DNA from 2 places in the Thiothrix unzii genome. Region 1 is predicted to be linked to the other one. Evidence: predicted binding sites of a transcription regulator. Region 1 holds the regulator's gene; the other holds the start of a gene.

Evidence for each region. Region 1 encodes FNR, which switches genes on or off when oxygen is low (the NO sensors DNR and NnrR bind a similar motif). Its sites were predicted from a motif close to TTGATNTANATCAA; they were not measured.
Region 2: the regulator FNR is predicted to act here: its motif matches at 14,179-14,192, upstream of J9260_RS08880 (cytochrome-c peroxidase).

Annotation. Positions count from the first base shown of each region.
Region 1 is NZ_CP072793.1:776,996-793,219, forward strand. It holds gene folD (bifunctional methylenetetrahydrofolate dehydrogenase/methenyltetrahydrofolate cyclohydrolase FolD) at 1-486, opposite strand, end outside; gene ppsR (posphoenolpyruvate synthetase regulatory kinase/phosphorylase PpsR) at 530-1,360, opposite strand; gene ppsA (phosphoenolpyruvate synthase) at 1,360-3,741, opposite strand; gene J9260_RS04120 (LysR family transcriptional regulator) at 4,023-4,928, shown strand; gene J9260_RS04125 (glycosyltransferase) at 4,874-6,109, opposite strand; gene ccoN (cytochrome-c oxidase, cbb3-type subunit I) at 6,477-7,910, shown strand; gene ccoO (cytochrome-c oxidase, cbb3-type subunit II) at 7,923-8,537, shown strand; gene J9260_RS04140 (cbb3-type cytochrome oxidase subunit 3) at 8,542-8,721, shown strand; gene ccoP (cytochrome-c oxidase, cbb3-type subunit III) at 8,718-9,617, shown strand; gene ccoG (cytochrome c oxidase accessory protein CcoG) at 9,785-11,182, shown strand; gene J9260_RS04155 (FixH family protein) at 11,192-11,695, shown strand; gene hemN (oxygen-independent coproporphyrinogen III oxidase) at 12,026-13,411, shown strand; gene fnr (fumarate/nitrate reduction transcriptional regulator Fnr) at 13,408-14,160, opposite strand; gene J9260_RS04170 (DUF3149 domain-containing protein) at 14,334-14,453, shown strand; gene pssA (CDP-diacylglycerol--serine O-phosphatidyltransferase) at 14,643-15,422, shown strand; gene J9260_RS04180 (hypothetical protein) at 15,424-15,675, opposite strand; gene J9260_RS04185 (lipoprotein-releasing ABC transporter permease subunit) at 15,762-16,224, shown strand, end outside.
Region 2 is NZ_CP072793.1:1,744,724-1,760,947, forward strand. It holds gene J9260_RS08815 (proton-conducting transporter transmembrane domain-containing protein) at 1-613, shown strand, start outside; gene J9260_RS08820 (respiratory chain complex I subunit 1 family protein) at 628-1,518, shown strand; gene J9260_RS08825 (NuoB/complex I 20 kDa subunit family protein) at 1,523-2,164, shown strand; gene J9260_RS08830 (NADH-quinone oxidoreductase subunit C) at 2,170-2,706, shown strand; gene J9260_RS08835 (NADH-quinone oxidoreductase subunit D-related protein) at 2,699-3,871, shown strand; gene J9260_RS08840 (FAD-dependent oxidoreductase) at 3,868-5,670, shown strand; gene J9260_RS08845 (ferritin family protein) at 5,667-6,161, shown strand; gene J9260_RS08850 (hypothetical protein) at 6,183-6,398, opposite strand; gene J9260_RS08855 (YceI family protein) at 6,620-7,219, shown strand; gene J9260_RS08860 (PqiC family protein) at 7,194-7,766, opposite strand; gene J9260_RS08865 (PqiB family protein) at 7,769-9,412, opposite strand; gene J9260_RS18675 (paraquat-inducible protein A) at 9,409-10,554, opposite strand; gene J9260_RS08875 (hypothetical protein) at 10,763-12,940, shown strand; gene J9260_RS08880 (cytochrome-c peroxidase) at 13,032-14,111, opposite strand; gene J9260_RS08885 (DsbC family protein) at 14,323-15,063, opposite strand; gene J9260_RS08890 (lipocalin family protein) at 15,198-15,728, opposite strand; gene J9260_RS08895 (thiol-disulfide oxidoreductase DCC family protein) at 15,841-16,212, shown strand.

The DNA.
Region 1 (16,224 bases):
CGCATGACGGCCTTTGTAAACTTCGCCGGTACTATCGAGCAAGCGCATAACCCCGTAAGGTGTGCAAGGGCGCAGGCTGGGGATGCGTAAGGTGAGTCGCCCAACGTTGGTGGGGTGAAAACCGTCAACGTCTTTGCTGGGGTTGATTTGCTCAATGATTAATGAGGCATCCAAATGCGCTGGCAATGGAAGTTGCACTAAAATGCCGTCAATCAACGGGTCACGATTGAGTTCGTTGATGAGCTCAATCAGTTCGTGTTGAGTGGTTTGCGGGGGCAGGTCGTAAGAGCGCGACAAAATGCCCACTTCTTCGCAGGCTTTACGTTTGTGGCTGACATACACCTGCGATGCGGGGTCGGAACCAATCAGTATGACAGCGAGGCCGGGGCGACGTTTGCCGCTGTCGAGACGGGCAGTAACCCGTTGTTGCACTTCGAGACGAACTTCGGCGGCTACTTTCTTTCCATCAATAATTTGGGCTGTCATGGTGTTTCCGGGGCAAGGAAAAGCGCGTATTGTCGCATTGGACTCACTCTCCGTACAACTGCCGTTTCAGCCCGCTACGATTCAAGATAGTGGTAGCAATCTCTTCAATTGAAATCGCAGTGGTATTGACGTAGGGAATATTTTCGCGGCGATACAAACTTTGCTGCCACTCCAATTCCTGTTGGCATTGGCTCAAGGATGCGTACCGGCTGTTAGGTTTGCGTTCCTGACGAATACGCTGCAATTGTTCCGCACTGATGGTTAGTCCAAACAACTTATTGCGGAAAGGATGCAGGAGTTTAGGCAAGCCTGATGCATCCATGTCTTCTTCCGTCAGTGGGTAGTTCGCGGCGTAAATGCCGTACTGCATCGCCAGATACAAACACGTAGGGGTTTTACCGGAGCGCGATACGCCCACCAAAATAATCTCGGCTTCGGCGAAATTTTTCGCACTGATACCATCGTCATTGGCTTGCGCAAAATTAATCGCGGAAATGCGTTTGGAATAGGACGCATCGTTGTGCAGCCCGTGCGAACGACCGATAGCGTGGGAAGAGGGTTGCCCCAGTTCTTTTTCCATCGAGTCGATAAAGCTGTCGAAAAAGTCGTAAATCGCGCAATCTGCCGCTTCGATATGCTGACGCACAATAGGATTGATTAAGGTGCTGAATACCAGAGGGCGGCAACCATCCAGTTGCGCCATCAGGTTGATTTGTTCAGCGGTTTCCCGTGCTTTTTCCTCGGAGTCGAGAAACGGGATGCTAACTTTGCGCCATTGGATGCCGTCGAACTGGGTCAGCAAGCTGTGACCCAGTGTTTCGACGGTAATCCCGGTGCGGTCAGATAGGTAAAATACTGTCCGCCGACTGCTCATTATTTACCATCCAGACTGGCAAGGTGCAGCCAAGTATCCACCACGGTATCCGGGTTCAACGACAAGCTGCTAATGCCTTGCTCATGCAACCACACCGCGAAATCGGGGTAATCCGATGGCCCTTGCCCACAAATGCCGATGTACTTACCTTGCTTGTGGCAGGCATCAATCGCCATTTTCAGCAGCTTTTTCACCGCTGGGTTGCGCTCATCGAACAGGTGCGCAATCAAGCCGGAATCGCGATCCAGACCCAGCGTCAACTGCGTCATGTCGTTGGAACCGATAGAGAAGCCGTCGAAGTATTCGAGGAATTCTTCCGCCAGCACTGCGTTGGAAGGAATTTCGCACATCATAATCAAGCGCAAACCGTTTTCGCCACGCTTAATGCCTTGGGTTGCCAGCAATTCGGTGACTTGCTGCGCTTCTTCCAAGGTACGGCAGAACGGGATCATGATTTCGACGTTGGTTAAGCCCATGTCATTGCGGACTTTGCGCAACGCACGGCATTCCAGCTCGAAGCAATCGCGGAAATTGGCAGACAAATAGCGCGAAACGCCACGGTAGCCGATCATCGGGTTTTCTTCGTGCGGCTCGTAACGGTCGCCTGCCATCAGGTTGGCGTATTCGTTCGACTTGAAGTCGGACATGCGCACGATGACCTTGTTAGGCGCGTAGGCAGCAGCAAGAGTGGCGATGCCTTCGACCAGTTTTTCCACGTAGAAATCGACTGGGCTGGCGTAACCGGCGATCTTCGCGCCGATTTTAGCTTTCAGATCCGCAGGCAGGTTATCGAATTCCAGCAAGGCTTTCGGGTGGATGCCGATGGTATTGTTAATGATGAATTCCAGTCGCGCCAGACCCACACCCGCATTCGGCAGGCGCGAGAAGGCGAAGGCGCGGGACGGGTTGCCCACGTTCATCATGATTTTGACGGAAAGGTCGGGCAGGTTGCCGGTGTCAGCAGTGCGCACTTCAAACGGCAGCAAGCCGCTGTAGATGAAACCGGTGTCGCCTTCCGCGCAAGACACGGTGATTTCGTCGCCAGCATTGATGCGCTGGGTGGCGTCGCCACAGCCGACGACGGCGGGGATGCCCATTTCACGCGCAATGATTGCCGCGTGGCAAGTGCGTCCGCCGCGATTGGTGACGATGGCGGATGCGCGTTTCATGATCGGTTCCCAGTCGGGGTCGGTCATGTCTGTTACCAATACGTCGCCTTCTTTCACCTCGTTCATCTGGCTGATGCTCATAATGATGCGAGCAGGGCCTTGACCAATTTTTTGACCGATAGCGCGGCCTTCGGCAACCACTGTGCTTTTTTCTTTGAGCTGGTAGCGTTCGATAATGGTGGCAGAAGCGCGGCTTTCGACGGTTTCAGGGCGGGCTTGCACAATGTAGAGCTTGCCGTCGCCGCCATCGAGTGCCCATTCAATGTCCATCGGACGCTGGTAGTGCTTTTCGATAATCATGGCTTGGCGGGCGAGAGATTCGACTTGCTCTTCGCTCAGGCAGAAACGTTCGCGGCGGGCTGCATCGACTTCACGAGTCAAAGTGGCTTTATTGTGTGCGTCGCCAGCCGAGGCTGCATACACCATTTCAATCGCTTTGCTACCCAATCGGCGTGACAAAATCGCCGGGCGACCCGCTTCAATATTGGGCTTGTAAACGTAGAATTCGTCGGGGTTGACCGCGCCTTGTACCACGGTTTCGCCCAAGCCATACGCGCCCGTAACGAATACCGCATCGCGGAAGCCGGATTCGGTGTCGAGGGTGAACAATACGCCGCTTGCGCCGATGTCACTGCGTACCATTTTTTGTACGCCAGCCGACAGGAACACTTTGTCATGTTCAAAATGCTGGTGGACGCGGTAGGCAATCGCACGGTCGTTGTACAATGAGGCAAACACTTCCTTGATGGCGGCAATAACATTATCTAGCCCGCGCACATTGAGGAAAGTTTCTTGCTGACCGGCGAAGGATGCATCCGGTAAGTCTTCAGCAGTGGCGGAAGAACGTACTGCGAAAGAGGCAGTATCACCTGAACCCGCTGCGAGTGTGTCGTAGGCTTCGCGCACGGTTTCTAACAATTTTTCGGGTAATGGTGTATCCATGACCCAACCACGGATGGTTTTACCGGCATTAGTGAGGGCGTGGATGTCGTCTACGTCGAGGGAGTTCAGGAGCGCGTTGATGCGGTCAGCGAGACCGTCAGCGCGGATAAAATCTTGGTAAGCGTGTGTGGTTGTGGCAAAACCGTTCGGGACGCTAACGCCCACATTTGCCAAGTTACTGATCATTTCCCCAAGGGAGGCGTTTTTGCCGCCGACGATGTTAACATCGTGCATCCCCAATTGATCAAACCAAAGAATGTAATCTGCCATTGCGCGATCTCCGTTTAGTCGAAGTTGGAAGTTTGGATCTTTATATTTTGGTTGGTATAGGTTGAAGGGTTATTGTTTCATAAGGGGCGGGGGATAAAAAGAGCGGCGTTCTTTAGCGAACGCCGCAAGCACCACAGTTAGCATGAGAAAAACATTCGGTGTGAATGTTTAACTGGTGCGTAAGATAACCAAAAAGCCATACGTTAAAAAATCAATTGTTTCAATTATTACTATTGTATTGCACAATAATGCAATAACTTAGAGGATCAATCCACGTGGCAATGCACTACTACAAGCAGACACGCTATAAGCTGTTACGGACTTTTTGTGTGGTCGCACAAAAAGAAAATATTACCCATGCAGCAGAGCAGTTACACATTAGCCAGCCGACTGTTTCATTGCAAATTCAAGCACTTGAGCGTGAAATGGGTGAGCAGTTATTAGAGCGTCGCGGCCCCAGTGTGCGTTTAACCCCGGAAGGCAAAATACTTTACCAGCTTGTTCAGCCTATCGCCGCCGGAATTGACGGTTTGCGCGAAAGCTTTGCGGCGAATCTGGGCAAAATGGAAAAGGGTGAGTTGAATATTGCAGCGGGGCAATCCACCGCGCTGTATGTATTGCCCGAATACCTAAAACGTTTCCACGAGGCTTACCCCGGTATCCGCATTAACCTGCATAACGTCGCAGGGCAAAGCGGTATGAAAATGTTGCTGGAAGATCAGGTGGATTTAGCCGTGGGGCCGTTGCTGCAAGTGCCAGAAGGTATTATTTATCAGCCATTTGCATCGTTTGGGTCGATTTTGATTACAGCGCAAGATCATCCGTTGGCAACCCATGAGCGGGTAACGTTGGAAGATATTGGCCCTTACGGTTTGATTTTGCCGCCGCGAAATATGAGTACCTGGCGCATGGTGGACACGGTATTCCGCCAGCATGAAGTGCCGTATACGGTGGCAATGGAAGCTGGTGGCTGGGAAATCGTCAAAAAATACGTGGAAATGGGTTTGGGCGTGTCAATTGTCACCGAAGTGTGTCTGACTGGTAACGAAAAAGTCAAAGCCGTGCCGTTACACGACTATTTCCCCGCACGAAGTTACGGCTTGATTGTACGCCGTGGTAAGTTTTTCAGTCCTCAGGCTAAACGGTTCATTGAAATGTTTGATGAAAACTTTTTCATGCCAACGTGAGCCAGAGCGGTTTCGCTGGTGCGTATTTCTTGCGTGGCACTGGCGTACAATTCCTGATACTGATGGGCAATGTTGTGAATGCTGTAGTGACGTTTGATGCGTTGCATCGCGCGTTGTCCTTGTTCATCCCGCCATGTTGCCCCGGCATTGATCCATTCTAACCAAGCAAAGGCCAGTGCCGATGGGCTGGCATCCCGCAAAATATGCCCGGTATTGCCGATAATACGCGGCACATCGCCGACATCGGTAGCAATACATGCTACACCACACGCCATCGCTTCCCCCACGACATTGGAAAAACCTTCCCCGTAGCTGGAAGTCAGGGTAAACACATCCAACGCATTGAGAATCGCCGGAATATCCTGACGTTCCCCGGTGAGGTGTAAGTTCGCTTGCAATGCGGGGAAGCGTTTTAGCAATTGCTGAATTTCACGGTTTTCGTGGGTAATTTCACGTCCGGTTAAAATGAAATGCACATTTTTTTGATGTTTATTCAGCAGGTTGGCAGCTTCTAGGAACAGCGCGTGATTTTTCATAGGGTGGTAATTCGCCACCATGCCAATGACAAACGCTTCTTCGGGAATCGCTAGGCTGTGGCGAATGGTTTCGCGGCTGTAGGCATTCGGTGCAAAAACGTGAGTGTCAAAACCATTGGGAATAATGTGCGCGTTGTGTTCCTTGAAGCCGAAATCTGCGTGTTGTTCCGCCGCGCGGTACGCATTGTAAATAATCCCGGTCGGTTTGCCGGAACGTTTCGCGGAAAGCCGGATTGCCCATTGCATCGCAGTGGATTCGAGGGTGATGTCGTACAGACTTTGGCGAATATTCCAAAACACCGGGTGACGGTTAGACAGCGCGAGATTGGCGATGGATGCGGCTAAATTACCGTGATACATCCAGCCCTGAATCACGTCGGGTTCCAGTTCCCGCAGCAGACGCACCAGTCGCAAAATGTGCCAGCCGGAGGTGAGGCTATTTGCCATATTCAGGCAATGCACCGGAATCCCGTGCGCCCGGATTTTGTCAGCACCGCCATTGTCATCATCCAAACTAATCACGACAGGGTAGTAATGGCTGCGGTTGGTGTGTGCCAGTATCCGGTACAGCATAGTTCCTGCACCATCGGCAGCAAGGCTGGTGATGATGTGCACAACGTAGATTTGGCTGGTTTTTTTTCGCATTGGGGCGGCCTGAAGTCAAGTTCCGTAACGGTTTTGAGCATAGCATTCAATATCGTGATGACTGTGGCGGCGGGCGGTTAGCCGGATACGTTGTGGCGATAATCGGAAAAGAGTGCTGAGGTGCGCAAGGTGTTGATGCACTTGCTTATTCTTTGTTCCGTAGCGGTAGTTATTATTCTTGATATAAGTCATGGAATCAGTGATTTTTTGAAATGTGGTCGCGTTGCCAGCCGCTATATTGACTTTAGTCAAGCATGACGACATCTCTCTGGTAGATGCTTCGGAAACCGGAGTGTGTGATTTCACGCAGTAGTTTGTGTGTTATGACCCGTCTCCGCGAGGTGTTTAACTCTTTCGGAGGGATTTTATGCAAAATCAGCAGACCTACAATTACAAGGTCGTGCGGCAGTTTGCCATTATGACGGTGGTCTGGGGGATCGTCGGCATGTTGGTAGGTGTGATTATCGCCGCACAGTTACGTTGGCCGGAGTTGAATTTCGACACTCCGTGGCTGACGTTTAGTCGTTTACGCCCACTGCATACCAATGCGGTTATCTTCGCCTTCGGCGGTTCCGCTTTGTTTGCGACTTCGTTGTACATTGTGCAGCGTACTTGCCATGTGCGTTTGATTTCCGACAAGCTGGCTGCTTTTGTGTTCTGGGGCTGGCAGTTGATTATCGTGCTGGCTGCCATTACTTTCCCGCTGGGGATTACGTCTTCCAAGGAATATGCAGAACTGGAATGGCCGATTGATTTATTGATCACCGTCGTGTGGGTGGCTTACGCCATTTTGTTCTTCGGAACAATTATGAAACGTAAAACGCCGCACATTTACGTGGCGTTATGGTTTTTCGGTGCTTACATTCTGACTATCGCATTGCTGCATTTGGTCAATAATGCGGAATTGCCAATTGCGTTGTACGGTGGGAGCTGGCTCAAATCTTACTCTGTTTATCCCGGTGCGATTGATGCAATGGTGCAATGGTGGTACGGGCATAACGCAGTGGGCTTCTTCCTGACAGCAGCATTCTTGGGGATGATGTATTACTTCGTGCCAATGCAGGCAGGTCGTCCGGTGTATTCCTATCGTTTGTCAGTGGTTCACTTCTGGGCGTTGATTTCCACCTATATGTGGGCAGGCCCGCACCATTTGCACTACACCGCATTACCTGACTGGACTCAATCACTGGGTATGATTTTCTCGTTGATTTTGCTTGCACCAAGCTGGGGCGGGATGATCAACGGTATCATGACGCTCTCTGGGGCGTGGCATAAATTGCGCACTGACCCGATTTTACGTTTCTTGATTGTTTCCCTGTCTTTCTACGGCATGTCGACTTTTGAAGGGCCGATGATGGCGATCAAAACCGTTAACGAACTTTCCCACTACACTGACTGGACAGTAGGTCACGTTCACTCCGGCGCGTTGGGTTGGGTGGCGATGGTTTCTATTGGTTCATTGTATGCACTGATTCCGAAATTGTTCGGGCGTGACGGGATGTACAGCTCCAAGTTGATCGAAGTACATTTCTGGGTCATGACCATTGGCGTGGTGTTCTACATCGCTTCCATGTGGATTTCCGGTGTGTTGCAAGGTTTGATGTGGCGTGCAGTGAATGCTGACGGTACGTTGACTTACAGCTTTGTGGAATCAGTAGAAGCAATGTATCCGTTCTACTTCGTGCGTTTCCTCGGTGGGGTTTTGGTGCTGGCAGGCATGTTTATCATGGCTTACAACGTCTGGAAAACCGTTGCGGATGCCAAACCTGCTAACGACGCGATTCCCGCTGTAGCCCATTAAGGAGAAGTAACCATGAGTAGCGGACATGACATTGTTGAAAAAAATACCGGGCTGATGGCTCTGTTGATTGTGCTGGTGGTGAGTATGGGGGGCTTGGCGGAAATCGTGCCATTGTTCTTCATGAAAGATACCACTGAGCCAGTCGCAGGTCTGAAGCCGTATAGCGCGTTGCAACTGGAAGGGCGCGACGTGTACATCGAAAACGGTTGCTATCTGTGCCATTCGCAAATGATCCGCCCGTTCCGTGCGGAAACTGAGCGTTACGGACACTATTCGGTAGCAGGCGAGTTTGTCTACGACCATCCGTTCCAATGGGGTTCCAAGCGTACTGGCCCTGATTTGGCGCGTGTTGGTGGGCGTTACAGTGACGACTGGCACAAGGTGCATTTAAATAACCCTCGTGACGTTGTTCCTGAATCCAATATGCCGGGTTTCCCTTGGTTGTCCACAACACTCATTGATGAGAGTGATACGGCGGCAAAGATGAAAACCATGAAGGCGTTGGGCGTACCTTACACCGACGAGGAAATCGCCAAGGGTGCAGAAGAGGTAAAAGGCAAGACTGAACAAGATGCCTTGATTGCTTATCTGCAAAACTTGGGTACTGTCGTCAAGACCCAAAGGTGATCTTATGGATTACAACGATTTCCGTGGCATAACAACGCTGTTAGCAATGATCGCATTCCTCGGGGTGGTGTGGTGGGCGTACAGCAGCCGGAGCAAACGCCGGTTTGACAACGCTGCTAATTCCATCTTCGATACCGAGGAAAAGCAGTTGCACGATGCGTCAGTTAAGGAGGTAGACAAATGAGTGGTTTCTGGAGTGGTTGGATCATCCTGATCACATTGGGCAATATCTTTGCCTGTTACTGGCTGGTTCGCTGGACAACGAAAAAGCGTCCGGGTGAGTCAGCGATGGGAGATGTCACCGGGCATAAGTGGGATGGCTTGGAAGAGTTCAATAACCCGCTGCCGCGCTGGTGGTTATGGTTGTTTTACATCACCATCGTGTTTTCACTGGTTTATCTGGTGTTGTTCCCCGGTTTGGGCACGTTCAAGGGCGTGTTGAACTGGAGTTCACAAGGCAGTCAATACGGTGCGGAAATGGAAAGCGCGGCGCAAACTTACGACCCGATTTTCAAGAAATACGCAGCGATGCCGATTGACCAAGTAGCGCAAGACGAGGAAGCCCAAGGTATGGGGCGGCGCATGTTCTTGAGCTATTGTGCGCAGTGTCATGGTTCAGATGCGGGCGGTGGTAAAGGCTTCCCAAATCTGACGGACAATGACTGGCTTTACGGTGGTGCGCCTGAGCAAATCAAGCAAACCATTATGGCGGGTCGTCAGGCAGCAATGCCAGCGCACAAAGAGCGTGTCGATGCGGCTGGAATCGAATCCTTGGCGCATTACGTCATGAGCCTGAGTGGTCGTAAAGAAGCTGATGCTGCGAAAGTGGCACAAGGTCAGCAACTTTTTACCGCTAATGGCTGTTTGGCTTGCCACGGGGTTGATGGTAAAGGTAATCAGGCGATGGGCGCACCTAACTTGACCGACAGCACTTGGTTGTACGGTTCATCGTTAGACACCATTAAAGAAAGCATTGCCAACGGCCGTAACGGGCAGATGCCCGCGCAAGGTGACTTCCTCGGTGCGGACAAAGTGCATTTGCTGACGGCTTATGTGTATAGTTTGTCGCAGAAGAAATAAGTGACCATTGAGAATAGGCCGTCACATGACGGCCTATTCTTTGATAAATGTCGTGAAAGTTGTTTGCAAAACAATAAACTTTTTTCAAACCGCTTTTTATCAAATTAATCTTACAGTTTGCGTGTTAGCTTACGAGCATTGTCATCAACAGGCAGGAAGGTATTGGAATGTCTGAGAATCCCAACAAAGCAGATACAGCGGGAAGCACTGATAGCGGCTTTTACCAGAAACACACGATTATCCACCCACGAAAAACCAGTGGTCGTTTTACTGACTTACGCAAGTGGGCGGTATGGGCGTTGCTGGGGTTGTACTATGTATTGCCTTGGTTAACTTGGAAAGGGCAGCATTTGGTATTGTTCGATTTGCCCGCCCGTAAATTCTACATTTTGGGGCAAACTTTTTGGCCTCAGGATATTTTCTATTTAGCGATTCTGCTGATTTTAGCTGCCTTGGTATTGTTTTTCGTCACCGCATTGGCGGGGCGGGTGTGGTGTGGCTATGCCTGTCCACAAACGGTATGGAGCGAAGTCTTCCTCTGGATTGAGCAATGGGTTGAGGGCGATCGTCCACAACAGATCAAACTCGATAAAGCCCCTTGGAATAAAGATAAAATCACTAAGCGCACTCTCAAGCATGTGTTGTGGTTAGTGTTTTCCCTGCTGACCGGGTTTACCTTCGTGGGTTATTTCGTACCGATGGAAACCTTGTGGACGGCGACCATTACCGGAACGCTTGGTGGCTGGGCATTGTTCTGGGTGTTGTTTTACGGTTTTGCCACTTATGGTAATGCGGGCTTCTTGCGTGAGCAGGTGTGTATTTATATGTGCCCCTATTCACGTTTCCAAAGTGCTATGTTTGACAAAGATACGCTGATTATTTCCTATGATGAGGCACGCGGTGAGCCGCGTGGTTCACGCAAGCGTGGTGAAGAAAAACCCGGCGATAAAGGCGATTGTATTGACTGTACCTTGTGTGTGCAGGTTTGCCCGACAGGGATCGACATCCGTGATGGCTTGCAATACCAATGTATCAGTTGTGCGTTGTGTATTGATGCCTGCGATAGCATCATGGATAAAATGGGCTACGAACGTGGGCTGGTGCGGTACACTACCGAACACGCTTTGCACGGTGGTGTAACCCATGTTTTACGTTTTCGCACCTTCGTTTACGCGGGATTGTTATTGCTGATTACCGCTGGTTTGCTGTATTCCATTTCGCAGCGAGTGCCGCTGGAAATGGATATTATCCGTGACCGTAACGCACTGTTCCGCGATACTGGCGACGGCAATATCGAAAATATTTACACTTTGAAAGTCATTAATATGGATGCCAAACCGCATGAATTCGCGGTCAGTGTTGCCGGGATTGAAGGTATTGAATTGCGCGGCGCAGAAACCATCAAAGTTGATTCGGGCAGAGTGGCAGAAGTGCCGGTAAAAGTTATCGTTAACCCGGATCACATGACTGAGCGCAGTCAAGAAGTCATGTTCCACATTGAAGCCAAGGACGATGCGTCACTGGCGCAAACACAAAAAGCCCGCCTGTTAGGCCCGAAATTATAGGAGCTAGGTATGTACGTTGAAGTGGAAGATACCAAACCGTGGTACAAGCAGTTCTGGCCTTGGGCGTTGATGGTAATGCCAGCCACTGCTGTTGTGGCGGGGCTTTACACTTATTCGCTGGCGGCTTCTGGCAGCAGTGGATTGGTCGTAGACGATTATTATAAAGCGGGCAAAGCGATTAACCGCTCGATGGAAAAAAGTCAAAAAGCCGCCGCTTTGGGTTTACACGCCAATCTTGCGGTGAACGACTCAGCCGTGCGTATTTTGTTGGATCATGTTGCCGTGCAGCCGGAGCAAACCCTGACCTTGAGTTTGTATCACGCTACCATACCGGGGCGCGATCAGACTGTGACCTTAACTCACAGCGGCGCGGGAATGTGGTCTGGGCAAATCCAGCCATTGTCGGCAGGTAAGTGGTTTGCACATTTGTTGCCCGTTGATCAAAGCTGGCGGCTGGAGGGCGTTATCCCTACCCTAGAAACAGTGACGTTGGAATTGCAACCAGCACTGTGAGCATTCGATGATTGTGACGTGTGGGGCGAACAGTGTTTCGCCCTTATGCGCATATAATAGGCAAAAAAAAGGCTCTCCAACGTGGAGAGCCTAAGTGCTTTAGGGTATGTAGAGCGTTGTGGAAACTGTTAACCAGAGGAGGTAACGAACATCGGTGTTAACAGCTTCCGAGGGTAATTAAACCCTTTTTAAAGTAGGGATACAATCCATGAGCTGTTGGTTTCTTGATGCATATCAATTTAGTAGAATCTTTCTTGGCGCAAACTTGCATTTTGCCCTGATATGCAGCATTTATGTGTTCTCCCATACTTGGGTACGAATGAGGTTGGTATGAGTACAGTCCAATTTGATGCAGATTTGATCCGCCGTTATGACACGGCAGGGCCACGCTATACGTCTTATCCGACGGCGGTTGCATTTGGCGCATTTACAGAAGACGAATACAAAGCGCACGCTTATTTGAGCAATGAAGACCCCATTCCATTGCCGTTGTCGCTGTATTTCCACATTCCGTTTTGCGATACCGTGTGCTTTTACTGCGCCTGCAATAAGATCGTGACCAAAGACCGCAGCAAGTCAGAAACCTATTTGCAGTACCTGTTCCGCGAAATCGAAATGCAAGCCAAGTTGTACGACCGTGATCGTATGGTGGAGCAGTTGCATTGGGGCGGTGGTACACCAACCTTCTTAAATCATGAGGAAATGCGGGCGTTGATGGCAAAAATCCGCCAGCATTTTTCTTTGTACGATACCGACGAAGGCGATTACTCCATTGAGATTGACCCGCGCTCAGTTACCCCGGAAACCATCGGTGTATTGCGTGAAATCGGTTTCAACCGTTTCAGTTTGGGCGTGCAGGATGTGGATAAGCGCGTGCAAATTGCGGTGAATCGGGTGCAGCCGATTGAGCAAACATTAGCAGTAATTGAAGCCTGTCGCGCTTACGGTGCGAAGTCGATCAGTGTGGATTTGATTTACGGTTTGCCGTTCCAAACAGCCGAAAGTTTCCGGCAAACGTTGGATACGATGATCGAACTTGCCCCAGATCGGATTTCGGTGTTCAACTACGCGCATATGCCCAATCTGTTTAAACCGCAACGCCGTATTAACGATGCCGATTTGCCTTCTGCCGAAACTAAGTTGCAAATCATGCAGTTGGCGGTGGAACACCTGACTGCGGCTGGTTACGAATACATCGGGATGGATCATTTCGCCAAGCCTGACGATGAGTTGGCAATTGCCCAGCGTCAAGGTACGTTGCACCGCAACTTCCAAGGTTACACCACTCATGCGGATTGCGATTTGGTGGCAATGGGCGTGAGTTCGATCAGTAGTGTCGCGGAATGCTACAGCCAGAATGCGAAAACGCTGGAAGAATATTACGCGGCGATTGATGCAGAGCATTTGCCGGTAATCAAAGGGATTACGTTGGATGACGATGACGTGTTGCGTCGTGAAATTATTCAGCAACTTGCGTGCCATTTCCGTTTGGATTTTTCGCCGATAGCGCGTGCGTATAAGGTCGATTTTGAAGCGTATTTTGAACGTGAGCTGACATTATTGCAGCCAATGGCAGCGGATGATTTGTTGGTGTTTACCGAAGCGGGATTCGAGGTAACGCCACGAGGGCGTTTCCTGATCCGTAACATTTGCATGGTTTTTGACGTGAGTTTACGCAAAAACGGAGTGCAACAACGCTTTTCGCGAGTGATTTAACGCGCTTCACTCGCGGGGCGACAAGTGTGGTGCGCCAGTTGTTTCAGGCGTGCCATGTCTTCAATCTTAATCAAGCGGTGTTGTACGGCAATAATGCCGTCGTCTTGCAAGCGTGAGAACATCCGGCTCAACGTTTCGACCGCCATACCTAAGTAATTGGCAAGATCGTGGCGAGCCATTGGCAGGTTAAATTCCGTACAGGAAAAACCGCGTTCTTTATTGCGTTCCGATAAGCTGGAAAGGAATGTCGCCAGCCGTTCCTCAGTGCGCATTTGCCCCAAGGTCAATAACAGCATGTGTTCGCGTTCAATTTCGGCACCGATTTGGCGCATCATTTGCCCGCGCATACTGCTGAGTTTGCCGCAAAGCTCTTGAAAACTATCCATATTGAGTTCGCAAACAAGGGTGTCATCCAATGCTTGTGCATCGCAGGTGTGGCGGTTGTTCGCAAACGCATCAAAGCCCAATAAGTCACCGGGCAGGTAAAATCCTAAAATTTGTTCTTCACCATCGGGGGTGGACAACGCAGTTTTCACCGCACCCGCTTTGACCGCGTAGATGGAATATTGCTGGTCATCACGGCGAAATAAGTAATCTTTCTTCTTGATCTTAACTGTCTTGTTAATGGCATTTTCCAACAGCTCAAGTTCTTCGCGGTTCAGGCCGCGAGGTAAACAAAGCTCACTCAGGCTGCAATTGTGGCAGGCGACGGCTGATTTTTTGGCTGTTTGTATTGGCACTGTTTTCATAGAAATCCTGAACCGTGACAATTATCAACGATCTACGTGAAAGGTTGTGAATGCCCTCGCGTAGCACAAATAATTCGATAGTTTTTTGATGTAAATCAAAGTTATGTGAGCATATTCACTTAAACTGTGCATTGTACACGTTTATTTTCATTAGTATAGGAGAATAGGCTATCATGGCAGAACTACTGTTTGGAAGCTGGATGGGCATCCTGAGCTTGTTGGTCATCGTGATTACGTTCGTTATCGTGTCGTATTTTGCTTGGTTATTTGTTAAAAAGTCCGGTGAGAACTGATCAGTCGCGTAAAAATACATTTCACTTTGGCAGAATGCTGGCTAATATCCTGCTGGCAGCGAGTGCGTTTAGCCTTGCCTACACGGTCTGGATGATTTACCAAAATATTACCCAGACCGTGCGGCAGTCTGCGATAACGTCATCCGCTCCTACAGAGTCATCAGTTACACCAGCTACTGGGAACGCAAAGTGGAAGAACAATCATCACAATTAACAGCACGTCCGCGCCGGGGTGTTTACCTTTTACCTAATTTATTGACCACAGGAGCGATGTTCTGTGGCTTTTACGCGGTTGTCGCGGCGATGCAAGGCAAATTTGAAGCTGCTGCTGTTGCCGTTTTTATCGCCATGATTTTAGACGGTTTGGACGGGCGTGTCGCACGCATGACCAATACCCAGTCTGAATTCGGGGCGCAATACGACAGTTTGGCTGACCTCATTTCCTTCGGGGTTGCGCCCGGTTTGGTGATGTATCAATGGGCATTGGTGCATTTACAGGCTTACGGCACGGCATGGGGCAAGGCCGGGTGGCTGGTTGCTTTTATTTACGTGGCTTGCGCAGCATTGCGTTTGGCGCGTTTCAATACGCAAATCGGTAAGGTCGATAAGCGTTTTTTCGTCGGGCTACCCAGTCCGGCAGCGGCGGCCTTGGTCGTCGGCATGGTGTGGGTATTCCACGATCTTGAGGTCTTAGGGCGCAATGTACAGATGCCCGCGCTGTTTTTGACCTTCGCCGCTGGTTTACTAATGGTCAGCAACATCAGTTTCTACAGCTTCAAAGATTTTGACCTGCGTAATCGCGTGCCTTTCGTCGCGGTGTTAGTGATTGTGCTGCTGTTTGCGTTGACCACGATTGACCCACCCAAAGTCTTGTTTGGGGTGTTCTTGTTGTACGCTTTGTCAGGGCCGCTATTATGGGCTTGGCGGCGTTATCGTAAATTGCAACGCCGCAAAAAAGGTGTCGAGTAATTCAGCGATGTACCACCGTGTGTAGCACGGTGTTACGCTCGAAATACACCGAAAATGTTCCGTAATTCCACACGGTAATGCGCGGCCACTGCTTTTTCACTTTGCCTTTAGAAACACGCACACTCTGCGGTTGACCGTATTGCGCCTTTACGCTGGTCATTTTTGTGCCGCGTGTGGGGTAATCGGCAAACGCGGTGGTGGTAAAAAAAGGTACGCACAGTAGCGCGGCGGCAAACCATTTCGACAAACGCATGTCTTAATCTCCGGTATTGGTTTTATTGAACGGCACTCGTCAGTTAATGCTGTGTTTTTTTCATTGTCACGGTACAATCGCCAGCCATGTTTACACCACTTGAATTATTTATCGGTCAGCGTTACACGCATTCACGGCGGCGCAACCGTTTCATCTCGTTCATCTCGTTCGCTTCCATGCTCGGCATCATGCTGGGGGTCATGGTATTGATCACGGTTTTGTCGATTATGAACGGCTTTGAAAAGGAACTCAGGGATAAAATACTGGGTGTGGTTGCGCATGTCACGGTTTCGGGGACAAATGGGCAACTGTCCGATTGGGCGGCGCAATTGGAGCGACTAAGGGACGCTGATCATGTTATCGGTGCGGCTCCTTACGTGCAAAAACAAGTCATGTTGACCAATGGCAATCAAATGCGGGCAGTCATGTTGCAGGGGATTGACCCCGCACAGCAAGGGCAGGTCAGCGATGTCGATTTCAAAATGCTTGAAGGCAGCTTTTTCAACCTGAAGCCGCGTGAATACGGCATTGTGTTAGGTGTGGAAGTGG
Region 2 (16,224 bases), 970 kb from region 1:
GATTGCGTTCCTGTACCTGTTCCGCTTGATTCACACCATTTTCCTAGGGCAGTTGAAAGATGAATTGCGCACCGTGAAAGAAGCACCGTTCTGGATTGTGTTGCCGCAGATGATTTTTGTGGTTGCCTTATTGGTGTTCGCGCTGATTCCGGGCATGGCGTTGCGGCATGTGGATGCTTACCTTGCCCCATTCTTTGGTGGGCAGAATGGGCTGGATTGGGCAGGGTTGACCATTACCAGCGAATTCGGTTACTGGAGTCCGGTGTCGATCATGCTGGTGATCGGGGTGATTTTTGCCACGCTGTTTGCTTGGTTGCTGTTCGTCAACCGCAGGGCGCAGCCGGTGAAGCAGTTCAATATCGTGTTTGCCGGTGAACGCCCGTTCCGCCCGGAAACCACCCATTTTGCTTGGAACTTCTTCGCACCGTACCGCAAGGCATTGGGCTTTTTGACCCAGCCGCTGGTCACGATTTTTTGGGAAACCCTCACGGAATTGCTGCATTCGGCGGCAGATATTTTACGGCGGATGTATACCGGGAATGGGCAGACTTACGCCATTCACCTGCTCGCCTTTGTGATTATCGTCTACCTGTTGTGGATGGGGGGCTTGTGATGGAATTTGAATGGATGAGAATCCCCTGGGCGTTGCTGACATTGTTTATTGTCATCAACTACGGTTTGCTAATGACGGCTTTGGTGCAAAAAATCGGCGCACGGGTGGGGCGGCGGCATGGTATCCCCATTTGGCAGAATTACATTGATATGCTGAAGAACTATGCGCTGCGTACCTCCATTACCCACGGGGTGATGTTCTATCTGGGGCCGGTGTTCCGGCTGTCCGGCGGGGTGGGCTTGTTGCTGTTTGTGCCGAGCATTTACGGTTCGGAGATGTTCGCCAACTTTTCGTTTGCAGGCGATTTGATCCTCGCGCTGTATTTTGTGTTCTTTGGCACGCTGGGCATGGCATTGGGCGCGGCGGAAAGCGGGCATCCTTATTCCGCTATTGGCATTACACGTGGCTTGTCGCAGATGACGGCGGCGGAATTGCCGTTTGCGCTGGCGGTGTTTGCGGTGGCCTTGCAATACCAGACACTTTCCGTGACCGAAATTGTAGCGGCACAACAAGGTGGGGTGTTGCACTGGACATTGTTTACCAATCCGTTAGCGGTGGCAGCGGCGATGATGTCGTTCCTCGGTTCGATGATGCGCCCGCCGTTTGACGTGGTACTTGCGCCGCAGGAAATCCCCATTGGCCCGCCGACCGAATACCATTCCTCGTTTCTGGCGATGATGCAGACCAACCGGGCATTGTTCCCGGTCGCCAAGATCGTGGTGTACATGAACCTGTTCTTTGGCGGGGCAGGAAGCTGGCCGGAATTTTTCCTCAAGGTATTCCTGATTTACATGGTGTCGGCGTTTGTCGGGGTGGTATTCCCGCGTTTCCGGGTGGAACAGTCGATCCGCTGGTTTTTAATCTGGGCAGTGCCGTTGGGCATCCTCGCCGTGGTACTGGTGTAATGACATGAAAGAAGAATTACTCAAACGCATCGTTAAAACGCCGGATGGTCAGGAAATCGAAATTGACCCGCTGCGCGATTATTACTGCGAAGCAGGCCCCACGGTACAACCGCCTGCTTACACCGCGATTATTGAAAAGCTGTTCAACTGGGCGCGTTCCGAATCGCTGTGGATTCTGGGCTTTGGCACGGGTTGCGGAGCCATCGAAATGCGCCCGCTAATGACACCGCGTTTCGACGCTTACCGTTATGGCATTCAGTGGCGGCCTACCCCGCGCCAGTCCAACCTGTTTGTTATTTCTGGCTATTTGTCGGTGAAAACCCTCAAGCGCGTGATCCGCTCCTACGAGCAGATGCAAGGGCCGAAATACGTGGTGGGGTTAGGGTCTTGCACCATTAACGGCGGCATGTACTGGGATTCCTACAATACCATCAAGCGGCTGGATGATTATTTGCCAGTGGATGTGTATATCGCGGGCTGTATGCCGCGCCCGGAAGCCTTGCTGGCAGGGTTTGAGGAACTGAAAAAAATCATCCGCGCTGGCAAAGCCGAAGGCGCGAACCAATACGCCGCCAACTTTGACTGGTACAAAGCCAACCAGAAAAGCGTCATCCACGACTGGGACATGCCGGACTATAACTGGTGAGCATTATGCAGCAACTTTACGACACCCTCACACAACGTTTCTCACTGGGCGAATTCACCCGGCAACGCGCCGACCTCGCCTTTATCACGGTGGAAGCGGTACGCCTGCACGCCCTGTTACGGCATTTGCGTGATCAGGAAGGTTTCACCCATCTGGTGCTGTTAACGGCAGTGGATTGGCTGGAAGACGGGCAATTTCAGCTCACTTACCTGCTGAACAATCGCAGCAAGTGTCAGGATTTGGGTTTGCGGGTACTGATTGCCCGCGACAATGCCAGCATGGAAAGCATCCACGACCTGTGGGCAGCCGCAGCGACCTACCAACGTGAATTGCGCGAAATGTTCGGTATCGACTTCCCCGGTAGCCCACGCCTGATGGACGATTTCATTCTGGAAGGCTGGAACGCCGCCCCACCCTACCGCCGTGATTTCGACACCCTCGAATACGCACGCGCCACCTACCGCGAACGCCCAGGGCGCGAAACCCGTGACCCGGCGGCGCACATGAAACAACAACTGTACGGGGACAAAGGCGATGTTTGAGTTAGACCGCAGCCAGTACCCGCAGAAAAAAGCCGACGGCACACTGGACATTGACCTCACTTCCGGCAAATACCTGAAACTGTGGCAAGGCCCGCAACACCCCGGCATTACCGGCAATATGGCGATTGAACTGACCGTGTGCGGCGACGAAGTGGTGGACGCCACCACCCACGTTGGCTATTTGCATCGCGGCTTTGAAAAGCTGATGGAACGCCGCACTTTCATGCAGTGCTTCCCGATTGTGTGCCGCATTTGCGTCCCCGAACCCGATTTCAACGAATACTGCTACGCCGCTGCCGTCGAAGAACTCGCCGGGTTGGAAATCCCCGAACTGGCGCACTGGATTCGTACCCTGATTCTGGAAATGGGGCGCGTCAACAGCTACCTGATGTACCTCGGCGGGCAAGCCGGTGCCTTCGGGCAAGGCGTGATCGGGCAATGGACAACGTATGTGCGTGACCTGATGCTCGACCGCTTCGAGGAACTGACTGGCGCACGTATTTACCACATGTTTATTATCCCCGGCGGAGTGCGCGATAACCTGCCAGACGGGTTTGCGGGGCGCATGGAAGAAACCTTGCGCGAAATCGAAAGCGTGCTGGCGGATGTGGATCGGGTCATGTTCCACAATGCCGTGTTCAAGAAACGTGCGGTCGGCGTGGGCGTGATTGACACCGCATGGTTGGACAGTTACGGCATTACCGGCCCGAATGCCCGCGCTGCCGGAGTCGCCAAAGACGTGCGCAAAGACCAACCTTATCTGGTTTACCCCGAACTGGAATTTGAGGCGGTGACGGGCAAGGATTCCGACATTTACACCCGTGCGGATGTACGCCGCCGTGACTTGTTACTGTCGCTGGATCTGATCCGGCAAATCTTGGCGAAAATGCCCAAAACGGGTGCGGTGATGACCAAGTTGCCCAATGTGTTGCACTGGAAAATTCCGCGCGGTGAAACCTATGTCCGTGGCGAATGTTCACGCGGCGAATACGGTTATTACCTCGTCACCGATGGCAGCGGATACCCGCGCCGGGTGAATGTGCGCGGGCCGTCTTACACGCATTCGATTGCGCTGTTTGAACGCATGGTCATCAACGCCAATATTTCTGATGTTGCCGCTTTGCTGGTGTCGCTGCACACCTACCCGCCGGAGATCGAACGATGAGTATCAGTGACGTACTGTCCCCGTTTACCGCTTGGAAAAACCTGTTCCGCGACCCGGTAACGATCAAAGACCCGCTCAATGAACGCCCCGGTGCGGCGCGTTATCGCGGCTTCCACAAGAATGACATGGACAAGTGCATCGGCTGCGGAACCTGCGAAACGATTTGCCAAAACGGTGCTATTGACATGCTGCCGGTGGAAGGCATTCCGGCGGTGCAAGGTGATTCCGGCTTGCGCCCGCGCATCGACTACGGGCGTTGCTGCTGGTGTGCGCTGTGTGTAGACGTGTGCATGACCGGCTCACTCACCATGTCCAATGAATACAAATGGGTAGAAAGCGACCCCGACTTGTTTCGCTTTACCCCCGGCGTGGACAAAAAATATTGGGACAATGCCGAACTCGGCTACCAGCGTCATGATGAAAAGCATCTGATGCCCGTGGCACGCGAAGAAATGCCGGAATTGCACCCGGAAGCGCGGCTCGATTCGTTTGTTGAAATCGTTCACGGTTACAGCATCGAACAGGCCAGACTGGAAGCCGACCGTTGCGTGTCTTGCGGGCTGTGCATTGCCACCTGCCCGGCGCACATGGCGATTCCCGATTACATCAAAGCGGTGCGGGACGGCGATTACGAACGCGGTGTGCAATTGCTGTACGCAACCAACCCGTTTTCGCAAGTGTGCGGGCGGGTGTGTACTCACCGTTGCGAAGATTCCTGCGCCGCACGGCACGAAGGCGACCCGATTGCCATCCGCTGGCTCAAACGCCACATCATTGATCAAGTACCGCAAGAAAAAGTCATTGAATTGATTGGCAAACCGGCAGCACCGACAGGCAAGCAAGTTGCCATTATTGGGGCGGGGCCTGCGGGTCTGACGGCGGCGTTTGATCTTGCTCGTTTGGGTCACGCGGTCACGGTTTATGAAGCGCAAGCGGCTGGCGGCGGCATGACGCGCTACGGCATCCCCGAATACCGTTTGCCTTACGACGCGCTGGACAAGGATATTGCCGTGATCACCGCGATGGGTGTGGATATCAAGTACAACCAGCGGGTCGGCACGGACATTGCCATGCAGCAACTGCAAAGCGATTATGACGCAGTAGTGCTGGCAATCGGCTTGCATCAAGGGCGTTCCACCCGCATTCCCGGTTCCGATCATCCGCAAGTACGCAAAGCGGTTGACCTGTTGCGCCAGATTACCGCTGGCGAAACCATTGACGTACCTAAATCCCTAGTCGTGATTGGCGGCGGCAACGTGGCGATGGACATTGCCCGCAGCATGGCACGCCTGCAATTGCAGCAATACGGCGAAATCCGTGTGACCCTGACCGCATTGGAAGACAAAGCGCATTTCCTCGCCGATCCGGTGGAAATCAAGGAATCGCTGGAAGAGCAAATCAACATCCTCGACAGCCGTGGCCCACAAGCCTGCGTGATCGACGACAACGGCAAACTGCTTGGGCTAAAAACCTGGAAAGTCTTGTCGATATTCGATGCAGAACGCCGCTTCGCCCCAAAATACGACCCGGCAGACGAGCAACTCCACGAAGGTGAAATGATCGTCGAAGCCATCGGTCAAATGGCTGATGTCAGCCTGCTGGGTGACGCACTCACCGAACGGCTGGAATGGAACCGTGGACGCATCCAGATTGACCCGAACGGACGCACTTCAGAAAGCTGGTTATGGTCAGCAGGTGATTGCGTCAAAGGCCCCGATGTCATCAACGCCGTTGCCGACGGACACCGTGTCGCCACCAGCATCCACCGCGCCCTTACCCCACAGGAGGCAACCGCATGAGCGAAGCCAGCATCCAACGGCTGCAAAGCAAAACCACCCTCAAGGAAATCCTAGCAGTGGCGACCGAGTTTGAACGCACTGCCCGAGATTTTTACACCGACCTGATCCCCAAGGTACACAAAAGTATCCGCTATCTGGTGGAAGAACTCGCGGCGGAGGAACAAGGCCATTACGACCTGTTTACCCAAATGGCAGCGCGTGACGATCTGGAACAGCAACTCAAAGCCGAAGTGGAACGGCCTGCCAGTGACCACAAGTTTTCCGACTGCATCCACCTGCCCGACCTTGGCGAACAGCCGGACGATCAGGCAGTGTTACAATATGCCTTGCGGCGCGAACACGCGGCGATGGAGCAATACCACGCCTTGGCGCAAGGCACGGAAGCGGGGCCGATTCACGACCTGTTCCTGTACCTTGCGAATGAAGAAACCAAGCATAAAAATGAGCTGGAGAAGTTGTACTACGCGACGGTGCATAGTGGTGGGGTTTGAGACATCAAGCGGCGTGGCAACTCAGTGTTGCACCATCGGTGTAATGCCGGTCTGCCGCCCTTGCTTGTCATAGCTGTATAACAATGCGCCTTTTTGCACGCTAATGCTGTGCTCGTTATAAGCCTTCAGACCATCAGTGGGTAAACGACCGGGGGCTGAAATGGAGGTCACTGCTTCGCCATTTTGGTCATAAATGTAAATCAATGTACCGCGCTGCACGGCTTTGCTGATCGCCATATTGTATCTCCTTATGTGGTGTAATCATTTCGTTAATATTTTCGGTCATTCTATCTCTCTTGGTAGGGTATCATATAACCCTTCTTGGTATTTGACTTAGGTCAAGCGAAGTTCACCCCAAAGAAAATTTCCATGTTATTACCGCAGTATATCCGACCAACAGTATCGTTCAGTTAAGCTACCGTAGAACCAATATTAACCATTATGGGGAAAAACAAATCATGCAACATACCTTACCATTTATCTGCAACACCGTTCTCAGCTTCGCCTTGCTCTCTGGTACAGCAATGGCTGATTGGGCACTCAATAATCAGCAATCTGCACTGTATTTCGTCTCTATCAAGAAAGATCACATTGCCGAAACCCACACTTTCAAAACCCTGTCTGGTGGAATTACCAAAGCTGGGCAAGGTTCTTTGAACATTGATTTGGCAAGCGTAAGCACCAATATCGACATACGCGATCAACGAATGCGCGAACAATTGTTCGATACCAAAAAGTTTGCTATGGCAAGCGTTAGTGTGGACTTGAGCAAAACTGGCGTAAAACCGGGCATCCAAACCGTTAACGTCACTTTGGATTTGCATGGCGTGAAAAAGGAAATACCTGCCACTGTTGCCATCACCGAAGTCGGCAACATTGTGCAAGTGACTACCGTTGCGCCGATTGTGTTGAATGCGGCGGATTTTGACCTAGCCGCTGGCCTGACTGCCTTGCGTGAAATTGCGGGACTCACCAGCATTAGCAATGCTGTGCCTGTCACCTTTTTCCTGAGTTTTGTGAAACAAGCTGAGGCTAACGTGCCGCCAAACCCTGCGTAATCTGATCAGCCAAATCCGCCAGCAAACCGCTTTGCGCCTTGACTAACCCTGTCACCCCCGCTTCAGGGGTTTGGCGGGTCAGCGTCACTGGCTCGCCGCTCAAGATTTTTCCATCACCCGCCTGAAGCTGCCACATCCCACGCAACCAAGCCTTACCCCCCGGCGTACCATCAAACTGATCCAATTTAACCACCACCTGATATTGCGGCGTTTGGCTAAGTTCCCAAGGCACGCTTTGCACCCGTGTGGCAGGCAAACGGCTTTGCAACTGTTGAGCTAAGGTGCGCAGGAATTCGTCTTCCAACTGCCCGCCCCATAAGTGCGTGTCGGATACCTCCAAAGTCGTCGCATCTTTGCGAATCACCATGCCCTCTCGATCCAGCAAGGTTGGCAGGGTAATCGGCCCCACCCCCACGCTCTTGATGGGCTTAGTCATCACAACCGCTTGCGCATTGCCGCTCGGCGTTGACAGGGTGTGATATTGGGTCGGCGTACTGGAGCAGGCACTCAATATCACCACCATCCACAAACTCAGCCATTGTTTCATTATCACTCTCCTTGTTTACCGCGAATCAATGCGCTGGGCTGACGTTGCAAGGTTTCCGCTAAGGTGCGCACACTGCGCGAAGCCGCCGTGACCTCTTCCAACATTTCCTGTAATTGGTATTGTGTCGGGGAATTTTGCGCGGTCAAACGGTCAATATGCGACAGCGAACCCTGTAACTTTTGCAAGGTTTTGCTCATTTCTTGGGTAACAGTTGGCAGGGTTTGCTTATCCACGGTTTCCAGCACTTTTTTCGCCGCACGCACCGCTTGTTCGGCCTCGCTCAATACCCCGTTGAGGTTATCAACCGCTTTATCCAACTTGCCGCTGTTCACCAGTTTTTTCACGCCATCCAAGGTTTCTTGCAAGCTGCCCATGATTTCCGTGGCTAACAACGGTAAATCGTCCAATGCGGAACCAATGGTCGGAAACTCGCTATAAAATTGCGTGGCAATGATTTCGGCCGGTGGCGGGTCTTTTTCCATGCTGAGTGTTACCAGTTTTTGCCCGGTCAACAAACTGGCGGTTTCCATGCGAGCGCGTAAGCCTTTGCTTACCAGCTTGCTCATCATCGCGTGTGCTGCGTCTTTGCTAATGTTCTCATCGAAACGTTGCGGTTGAATGGACACCAAGACCGGAATACGGATTTCCTGTGATTTCATATCCATTTTCAGGTCAATGTTTTCGACTTTGCCCAACGGAATGCCTTGAAACTCTACCGGCGCACCCACCGCTAAACCGCGCACCGAACCATTAAAATACATGACGTAATACAATTTCTGGGTAAATTGCTTTTCCTGAATCGCGGCGAAATTCTTATACAATACGAATTCCGCATCCGCCGCGCTGATTTCACCCGCACCAATGGCTTTCGGGGTTTCAAAGGCCACGCCCCCGACTAATAACGAAGTCAGGGATTCCATCCGAAACTCCGCACCCGCCGCACTCATTTTAAATTCCGCACCGCTGGCATTCCAAAAGCGCGTAGTGGTGCGCACAAAATCGTAGTAAGGGTCACGGATAAACACTTCAAGTCTTACTTGATCTTGTTCCGGTAATAGCTTGTAATCTATGACTTCACCGACTTGCAATTGCTTGTAAAAAACCGGCGCACCAATATCCATCGAGCCTAACGAATCCGACAGCAGGAAAAACCGCCGCCCGCTTTCCGAAGGCGCGATCACTGGCGGACGCTCTTCCCCTTGGTAAAAACTCAAATCATCGGTATTACTGCCCGGATCCATGCCAATATACGTGCCGGAAAACAGTGTGGTTAACCCGGAAACACCCGAACGGTTAATATTCGGTTTGACCACCCAAAACCGCGCATCACTACCCAAATGTTGCCCGATTTCCTTATTTAACTCGATAGCCGCTTCAATGTATTTCAGGTCATCACTGAGTTTAAGTTCCTTCACTTTACCCACCGTGACCGCTTTGAAACGCACTTCGGTTTTGCCGGAAATAATGCCTTCCGCACTGGTGAACTGCACCACGATTTCCGGGCCTTTCGCGTACCAAATCTGGAACAATAACCAGAAACCCACCAATAAAGCGGTCAAAGGAATCAACCATACCGGCGAAGGCCAGCGTTGCTCACGCACATTCACCTCTGCCAATGGTATTAACTGATCCGTCGACGTACTCATTTACCCTGCTCCCGCTGGCGCGAAATATTCCAAATCAAATGTTCATCCAAAGTGCGTGCCGCTAACATCGTCAATACCACCACCGCTGCGAAGGAAAAACTACCCGCATTCGCTTCCACCCGCGCTAAATTACCGAACTGCACCAACCCTATCAAAATCGCAATCACAAATATATCCACCATTGACCAGCGTCCTAAATACTCAATGATATGATACAAACGCATTCGTTCCTGTTGCCGCCAACTGGATTTCCACTGAATCGTGATTAATAAAAAACTCAAGGTAATCAACTTCATCAAAGGCACAACAACGCTCGCGGCGAACACAATTAATGCCAACGGCCATTGCCCCGTCGCCCATAAATAAAACACCCCGCTGACAATGGTATCAGGCTGCCCCAACCCCAGTTTGTAAGCACTCATAATCGGCAAAACATTCGCAGGGATGTACAAAATCATGGCGGCAATCAGCAACGCCCAAGTCACTTCAATACTGTTAGCACGCACAACACGGGCTGGTGGCTCCATCCCTAATTCACGCCAAACGCTCGAAGGTTCCAGCGTAGCTGTTGCCGCCGCCATCACCACAATCAACCCGGCAAACGACCAAAACGCAGGCCCCACAATCAACGTTGCCACCGTCCCCAATTTGACTAGGGAAACCAAAATGCTCAACATGAATACTTCGAGCATTCCCCACGGACGTAATTCCCGTTGCCAGTGAAATAAAAATGCTGCCATTTGCGGTCGCCAGCGGTAGCGAATCGTCAAGCTAATCACCAGCAACGACAGCAACTCAAACAACGGAAAAATCACCAGATTCAGCACCAGTAAAACCGCCACAATCGGATAATCCTGATCCCAAAACGCAATACTTGCACCGAACAAATGCAACTCTTGCTCCATGCCCTGAGTGCTCAACCCCAACAACGGCCAGACATTGCTAATGCTAAACAACACCAAACCCGCAATGGTCAGTGCCAACACCGTTTCCATCATGCGCGGGCGATTGCGGTACAACACCGCATTGCAACGGCGGCACGTCGCGACTTGCCCCGCCGCTACCGGACGGTAATGGTGTACTTGACCACACGCCTGACACGTCATGTTGCTAGGAAAACTCGCCATGATAAACGTTGTCATATTCCAAAATAATGGGGGGTCAGTATAGCCAGATTGACGAATACCAACCAGTTACAAACCGGCATCCCCGAAAAATGCCCGGTTGCATCAAGAAATTTAGCAAAAATACCCCGATTATCAGGGTAAAAGCCCCCTGAAATCCGTTAAAATACCGCCGTACTGATCGTTACCCGATTACCGCAATTACATAGGAAGGAGTTTCAACTACATGGCAACCCGCGAAGAACTCAGCGCACAAGCATCCGCCTGCAACGATGCAGAATCCTACGCCGCCCTTGCTAAGCAAGCAGCAGCCGCACCCGCCGATTTGGACTACGCCAAAGAACTGCTTGCAAAGGGCGAATCCAACTGCTCCTTCCCCGCGCATTATGTCGCTGTTGCGGAAGGCTATGTGGCGGCTGGTGATAACGACAAAGCCGCTGCCCTGTACGACGAAGCCGCCAATGCGTGCTTTGATGCCAAAGAAAAAGCTGAAACTGGCTACAGCATTGCCAAATTCCTCGGCGACCGCGACAAAGGCCGCGCCCTGTTGGAAGAAGCCATCAGCGAAACCACCAACACCACCGAGCTGCTGTCTTACGCCGGTTACGTGCAAGACGCGCTGCAAGACAACGCGCTGGCGAACAAACTGTTCAGCAAAGTCACTGCCAACTGCAAAAGCATTGCCGACTACCAGAAACTGGCGAGCGACATTAAAAACAGCGGCAACCCCACTACCGCGCTGATGGTCTTCAAAAAGGCCGCACCTTCCAGCAGCGAAACTGCCGATGTGGTGAGCTTCGCTAAGGGTTTGAAAGACCTGTTCAGCGATGATAAAGAAGTCGCAGCAACACTGGGCGATGCGGAAAGCAACTGCATGTTCCCCGCGCAATTCGTGGTGCTCGCAGGCGGTTTCATGAACCTGCTCGGCGACAAAGCCAAAGCCGAAGATTTGCTGGAACAAGGTAAAAACTTCGCCATGAGCGGTGAAGAAAACCTCGATCTGGCAACCGGTTACGCCAGCTTGCTGAACGATCAAGCCACCGCTAAAGATATGTACGGTGTTGCCCTGAACGAATTCAGCGGCAAAGAAGACCTGCTGAAACTCGCCAGTGCCGTTGCCGCCAACATGGATGACAAAACCATCGCAGGCAAAGCTTACGACAAACTCGCCAGCAAACTCAGCACCCCTACCGATTTGGCAATGTTGGCAAAAGCTGTCAACGACAACCTCGGTGATAAAGACCGCGTTGCCAGCATTTACGCCGCCGCCGAAAGCAAAGCCACTAACGCTGCCGCCTTGGTATCACTCGCAGGCGAAGTCAACGCCAACCTGCAAGACCCTGCTAAAACCAACGCGCTGTACGCCAAAGCGGTGGACGCTTGCAAAGTTTACACTGACGCAACCAGCATCCTCGAAGCACTGGCGAAAAATCCAGCCGATGCCGCACTCGCAGCCACTTCCCTGCAAAAAGCCTTGGAACTGACCGAAACCAACGCACAAGTGTTAGACGTAGCGCAACGCGCACAAAAACTGACACCGGGCGACAATACCGTGGTTATCCAGGCTCTCGACAAAGCCGAAGCTAACGTCAGTTCCCTCGATGAAATGCGCAAACTGGCCAATGCCTCCAAGCAATTGCTGGCGGATGATGCCGAGCGCAACGACCGTATTAGCGGGAAATTGGCAAAACGTGAAGCTAGCCAAGCGCGTTACACCGAATTCCAAAATCAGGAAAAAACCCTGACGCGCCCCAACCAGTTCATTGCACTGGCAAGCGCGGTGGTCGAAGAACTGGAAGACACCTCCTACGCCAGCCAATTGCTGACCACGGCGGAAGAAAAGATGCAGGATGCAGGTACATTCAGCTTTGCCGCTTACCAGCCACTGATCGTTTCCGTCGGCAACCTGGTCAAAGACAAAGCATGGTTAGCGCGTTTGCTCGACTTAGCCGCGAACAACAGCAATACCTTTGCCCAAGTGCGCAACCTCGGCGAAACCGTCAGCAAGCAACTCAGCGACACCGAGTTTGGTAAAACCTGGACGCAGCAATTCTACGCCGCACAACTGGAAAAACTGGATGCCAGCAACGCCAGTACTTTCGAGTACAACAAGCTTGCCAAAGCGGTGAAAGAGCATTTGGATGACGACGCGCAAGCACAAACCATTTTGGACAAAGGCGAAGCCAAAGCCGAAAACCATTTCCACTTTGCTTACATGGCAGAACTGGCGCAAAAATGGGGCAATAGCAGCAAAGCCGAAAGCCTGTATGCCAAAGCCACGGCTGCGTGTCAGGATGCCAGCCAGCAACGCGAATTGGCGGATTTGATGCGTAAAGCGGGTGTGGTTAGCACAGTGGCGCAAGCGGCAATGCAGAGCCAAGGTGGTAAGGGTACTTACTGGTAAACAACCGGCAAGCTCCAGTAGGGGCGTATCGCATACGCCCTCTTCAAAAAAAACCCCGCAATGCGGGGTTTTTTATTACGGTCACATAACCTTACGATTTTTTCGCAGCGTCGTCTGTTTTAGCTGCATCGCCTTTACCGAACGGATCAGGGCGTGGGGTATCGTTAGTAGACGGTGGCAAAATCGGCAACTTAATGTCAGGTTGCTTACCGGTCAGAGTTTTCAGGAATGACACGATGTCAGCCGTTTCAGCATCAGAGAATTTCTTACCCAACTGGATTTGGCCCATAATGGTGACAGCTTCTTCCAAGGTTTTCGCAGCACCATCGTGGAAGTACGGGTAAGTCATTTCTACGTTGCGCAGTGTAGGCACTTTGAACTTGAAGCGGTCAGCATCTTTGCCGGTAACGCCTACTAAACCTTCCGCTTTGCTGTCGGTTTTGTACGGTTCAACTGCACCCATTTTCTGGAAGCTAGAGCCGCCAACTGCCGGGCCATTGTGGCACGCTACGCAACCGCTATCCTTGAACAACTTGTAACCGTTGAGTTCTTTGTCATTCATCGCGGTGGCATCGCCTTTCAACCAACGGTCAAATTTAGAATCAGGCGTGACTAAGGTTTCTTCAAACGCAGCAATCGCGTCAGTCACCATGTCAATGTCGATTTTGTCTTTGCCGAAAGCCATTTTGAACTCGTCCTTATACGCTGGAATGGATTCCAGTACGTCGATAGCGAGTTCATGGGTGAACGCCATTTCGCCGGGGTTGGCAATCGGGCCGCCCGCTTGGGCTTTCAGGTCTTTCGCACGACCATCCCAGAATTGCGCAACGTTCATGCTGGAATTAAGGACGGTTGGGGAGTTGATCGGGCCTTGTTGCCAATGGTCGCCGATAGAGGTCGGCAGGTTATCCGTACCGCCCATGCTCAAGTTATGGCAAGAGTTGCAGGAAATGAAACCGGATTTGGAAAGGCGTGGGTCGAAATACAGCTTTTTGCCCAGTTCAACCATCGCTTCTTTAGGAACGTAAGATGGCAACGGTTTAATCGGTTCATCTTTAACCGTAGATGCGGCAGCAGCTTCGGCGGGCTTAGCTGGCTCTTCTTTCGAAGCCCAGACAGCGGTTGCGACACTGAGGGCTAATACGGAAACCGCGAGCATTTTGATCTTCATGACTATCTCCTGTTCTTATGAGTAAAGCGTGACAGGACTCATGGTAGACACTAGGAGAAACCCTTGCTTGACACACATCAAGAAATTTCCCCACAAATGATAGGTTTTTTAGCTCATATCAATCGGTTTTTTAGATAAACACTCAGTAGCAGGCATAAAAAAAGCGGACAACACCAGCGCGTTACCCGCTCTTCATTATCGTTTTTGACGATTAATTGGCTTTATTTTTGGACTCAGATTCCAACATTTGCACCAATTGATCAGCAGGGCGGAAGCCCGGAATCATCATGCCATCAACCGTTATTAACGCTGGCGTGCCGTTTACGCCCAGTTTTTGACCGAGTTCAAACTGGTCTTTCACTGGATTTGTGCATTCTTTAGCGGGCAATTCCTTACCTTCGTTTTTCACTTGGTTAAGTGCCGCAACCTTATCATCTGAACACCAAATGTTAACCATTTTCTTGTAAGCTGGTGAGCCTACGCCAGCACGCGGGTATGCCAAATAACGTACTGTTACGCCTTTTTCATTTAAGGCCGGAACTTCTTTGTGCAACTTCACGCAGAAAGGGCAATCAACGTCGGTGAACGCATAAACAATGTGTTTTTCATCGCCTTTCGCTTTGAATTCAATGGCGGATGCCGCGTCAATTTTCGCAACCACTTCTTTACGATCACCGGAGCGGGACAATTCTGTCAGGTTGCTTTTGCTTTGCGCATCAATGAGATCGCCTGCAAATACATAACGCGCGTCGCCACTGACGTAAATCACTTCGCCGCCGAATTTCGCTTCAAACACGCCCGCTACCGGGGTTGCTTTCAACGAGTCTGGTGCGCCACCAAACATCGGTTTCATTTTTTCGCCCAAATCTGCCGGAACAGCGGTTTCCGCAACTGCCCAACTGCTAGCCAATGCGATGCTAATAGCAGCACCCAAAATCAGTTTTTTATACATCGTTTCTCTAGTCCTGAATGAAATCAAATCGGTTTTTGTATTGTCAAGCCAATGGCTTGCAACCTTATCACGCTTGATAATCGCTGTATATCTTCACTGAAAAAGCGGGTAAAAGGTCGTTCCATGCGCCGCTATTAATCCTGTTTCACAAAAATCAGTTTGTCGGTGGCAAAACCCAAGCTTTTCGCTTTATTGACTAACCGCTGTTGTACTGCTGGATCCAATTTCGGGGTGCGTGACAGCAACCACAAGTACTCGCGGTCATTGCCTGCAATCAACACGTATTGGTAATTCGGGTCGAGTTCCACGATGTTGTAACCGCCGTAGAACGGGCCAAAGAACGACACTTTCAGTTGCCCGACATCTTTTGCACCGACGAATTTAGCGCGGCCTTCCGCCTCTTCCCATTGCTGCTTGGCGGTGTTGTAACCCCGATTCATGACGCGAATATCACCATCGTCACGCGGACTGTATTCCGCCGTCACCTGCTCCAAACCGCGCTCGAAGGAATGATCCAGCCGCGCTACTTCATACCATTTGCCCAGATAACGCTCAACTTGGAAACCTGTGACTGGTGTTATGCCGTCTGGAATCCCGACACAAGCGGATAACAACAGTGCCAAACCCAGCAACCCTACGTAAGATAATTTTTTGTACAATTTCATCACTAAACTCCTTGTAAACTGTAACCATAATAGCACTGAAGTTGTACATTATTGATAATCGGTAGTAATAATGCGGTTTTGTAACGGCCCAAGACAAAAGGTTAATCACCCCATGACAACCCCGAAAGTCACCTGTTTCCATGACGGCGAATGCCCCTTATGCAATCTTGAAATCAACGGCATGAAAAAACTCGACAAGGCGGGCAATATCCAGTGGGTCGACATCACCAAAGAACCTGAAGCATTAGCGGCGGCGGGCATTACCTACAAGCAGGCGATGGCTCGCATCCACGTTATCGACGCGGGGCAACAAATGCAAACTGGCGTGCGCGGTTTTATTGCGGTGTGGAAACAACTTCCCTACTACCACCTCATCGCCGGACTGCTTGAACGTTTGCCGTTTTTGATTGCAATAATGGACGCGGGGTATCGGGTGTTTGCGTATTACCGTTTGCCGTTGACTGGAAAAAAACGGGTGGAATAAGACTGCATCTGT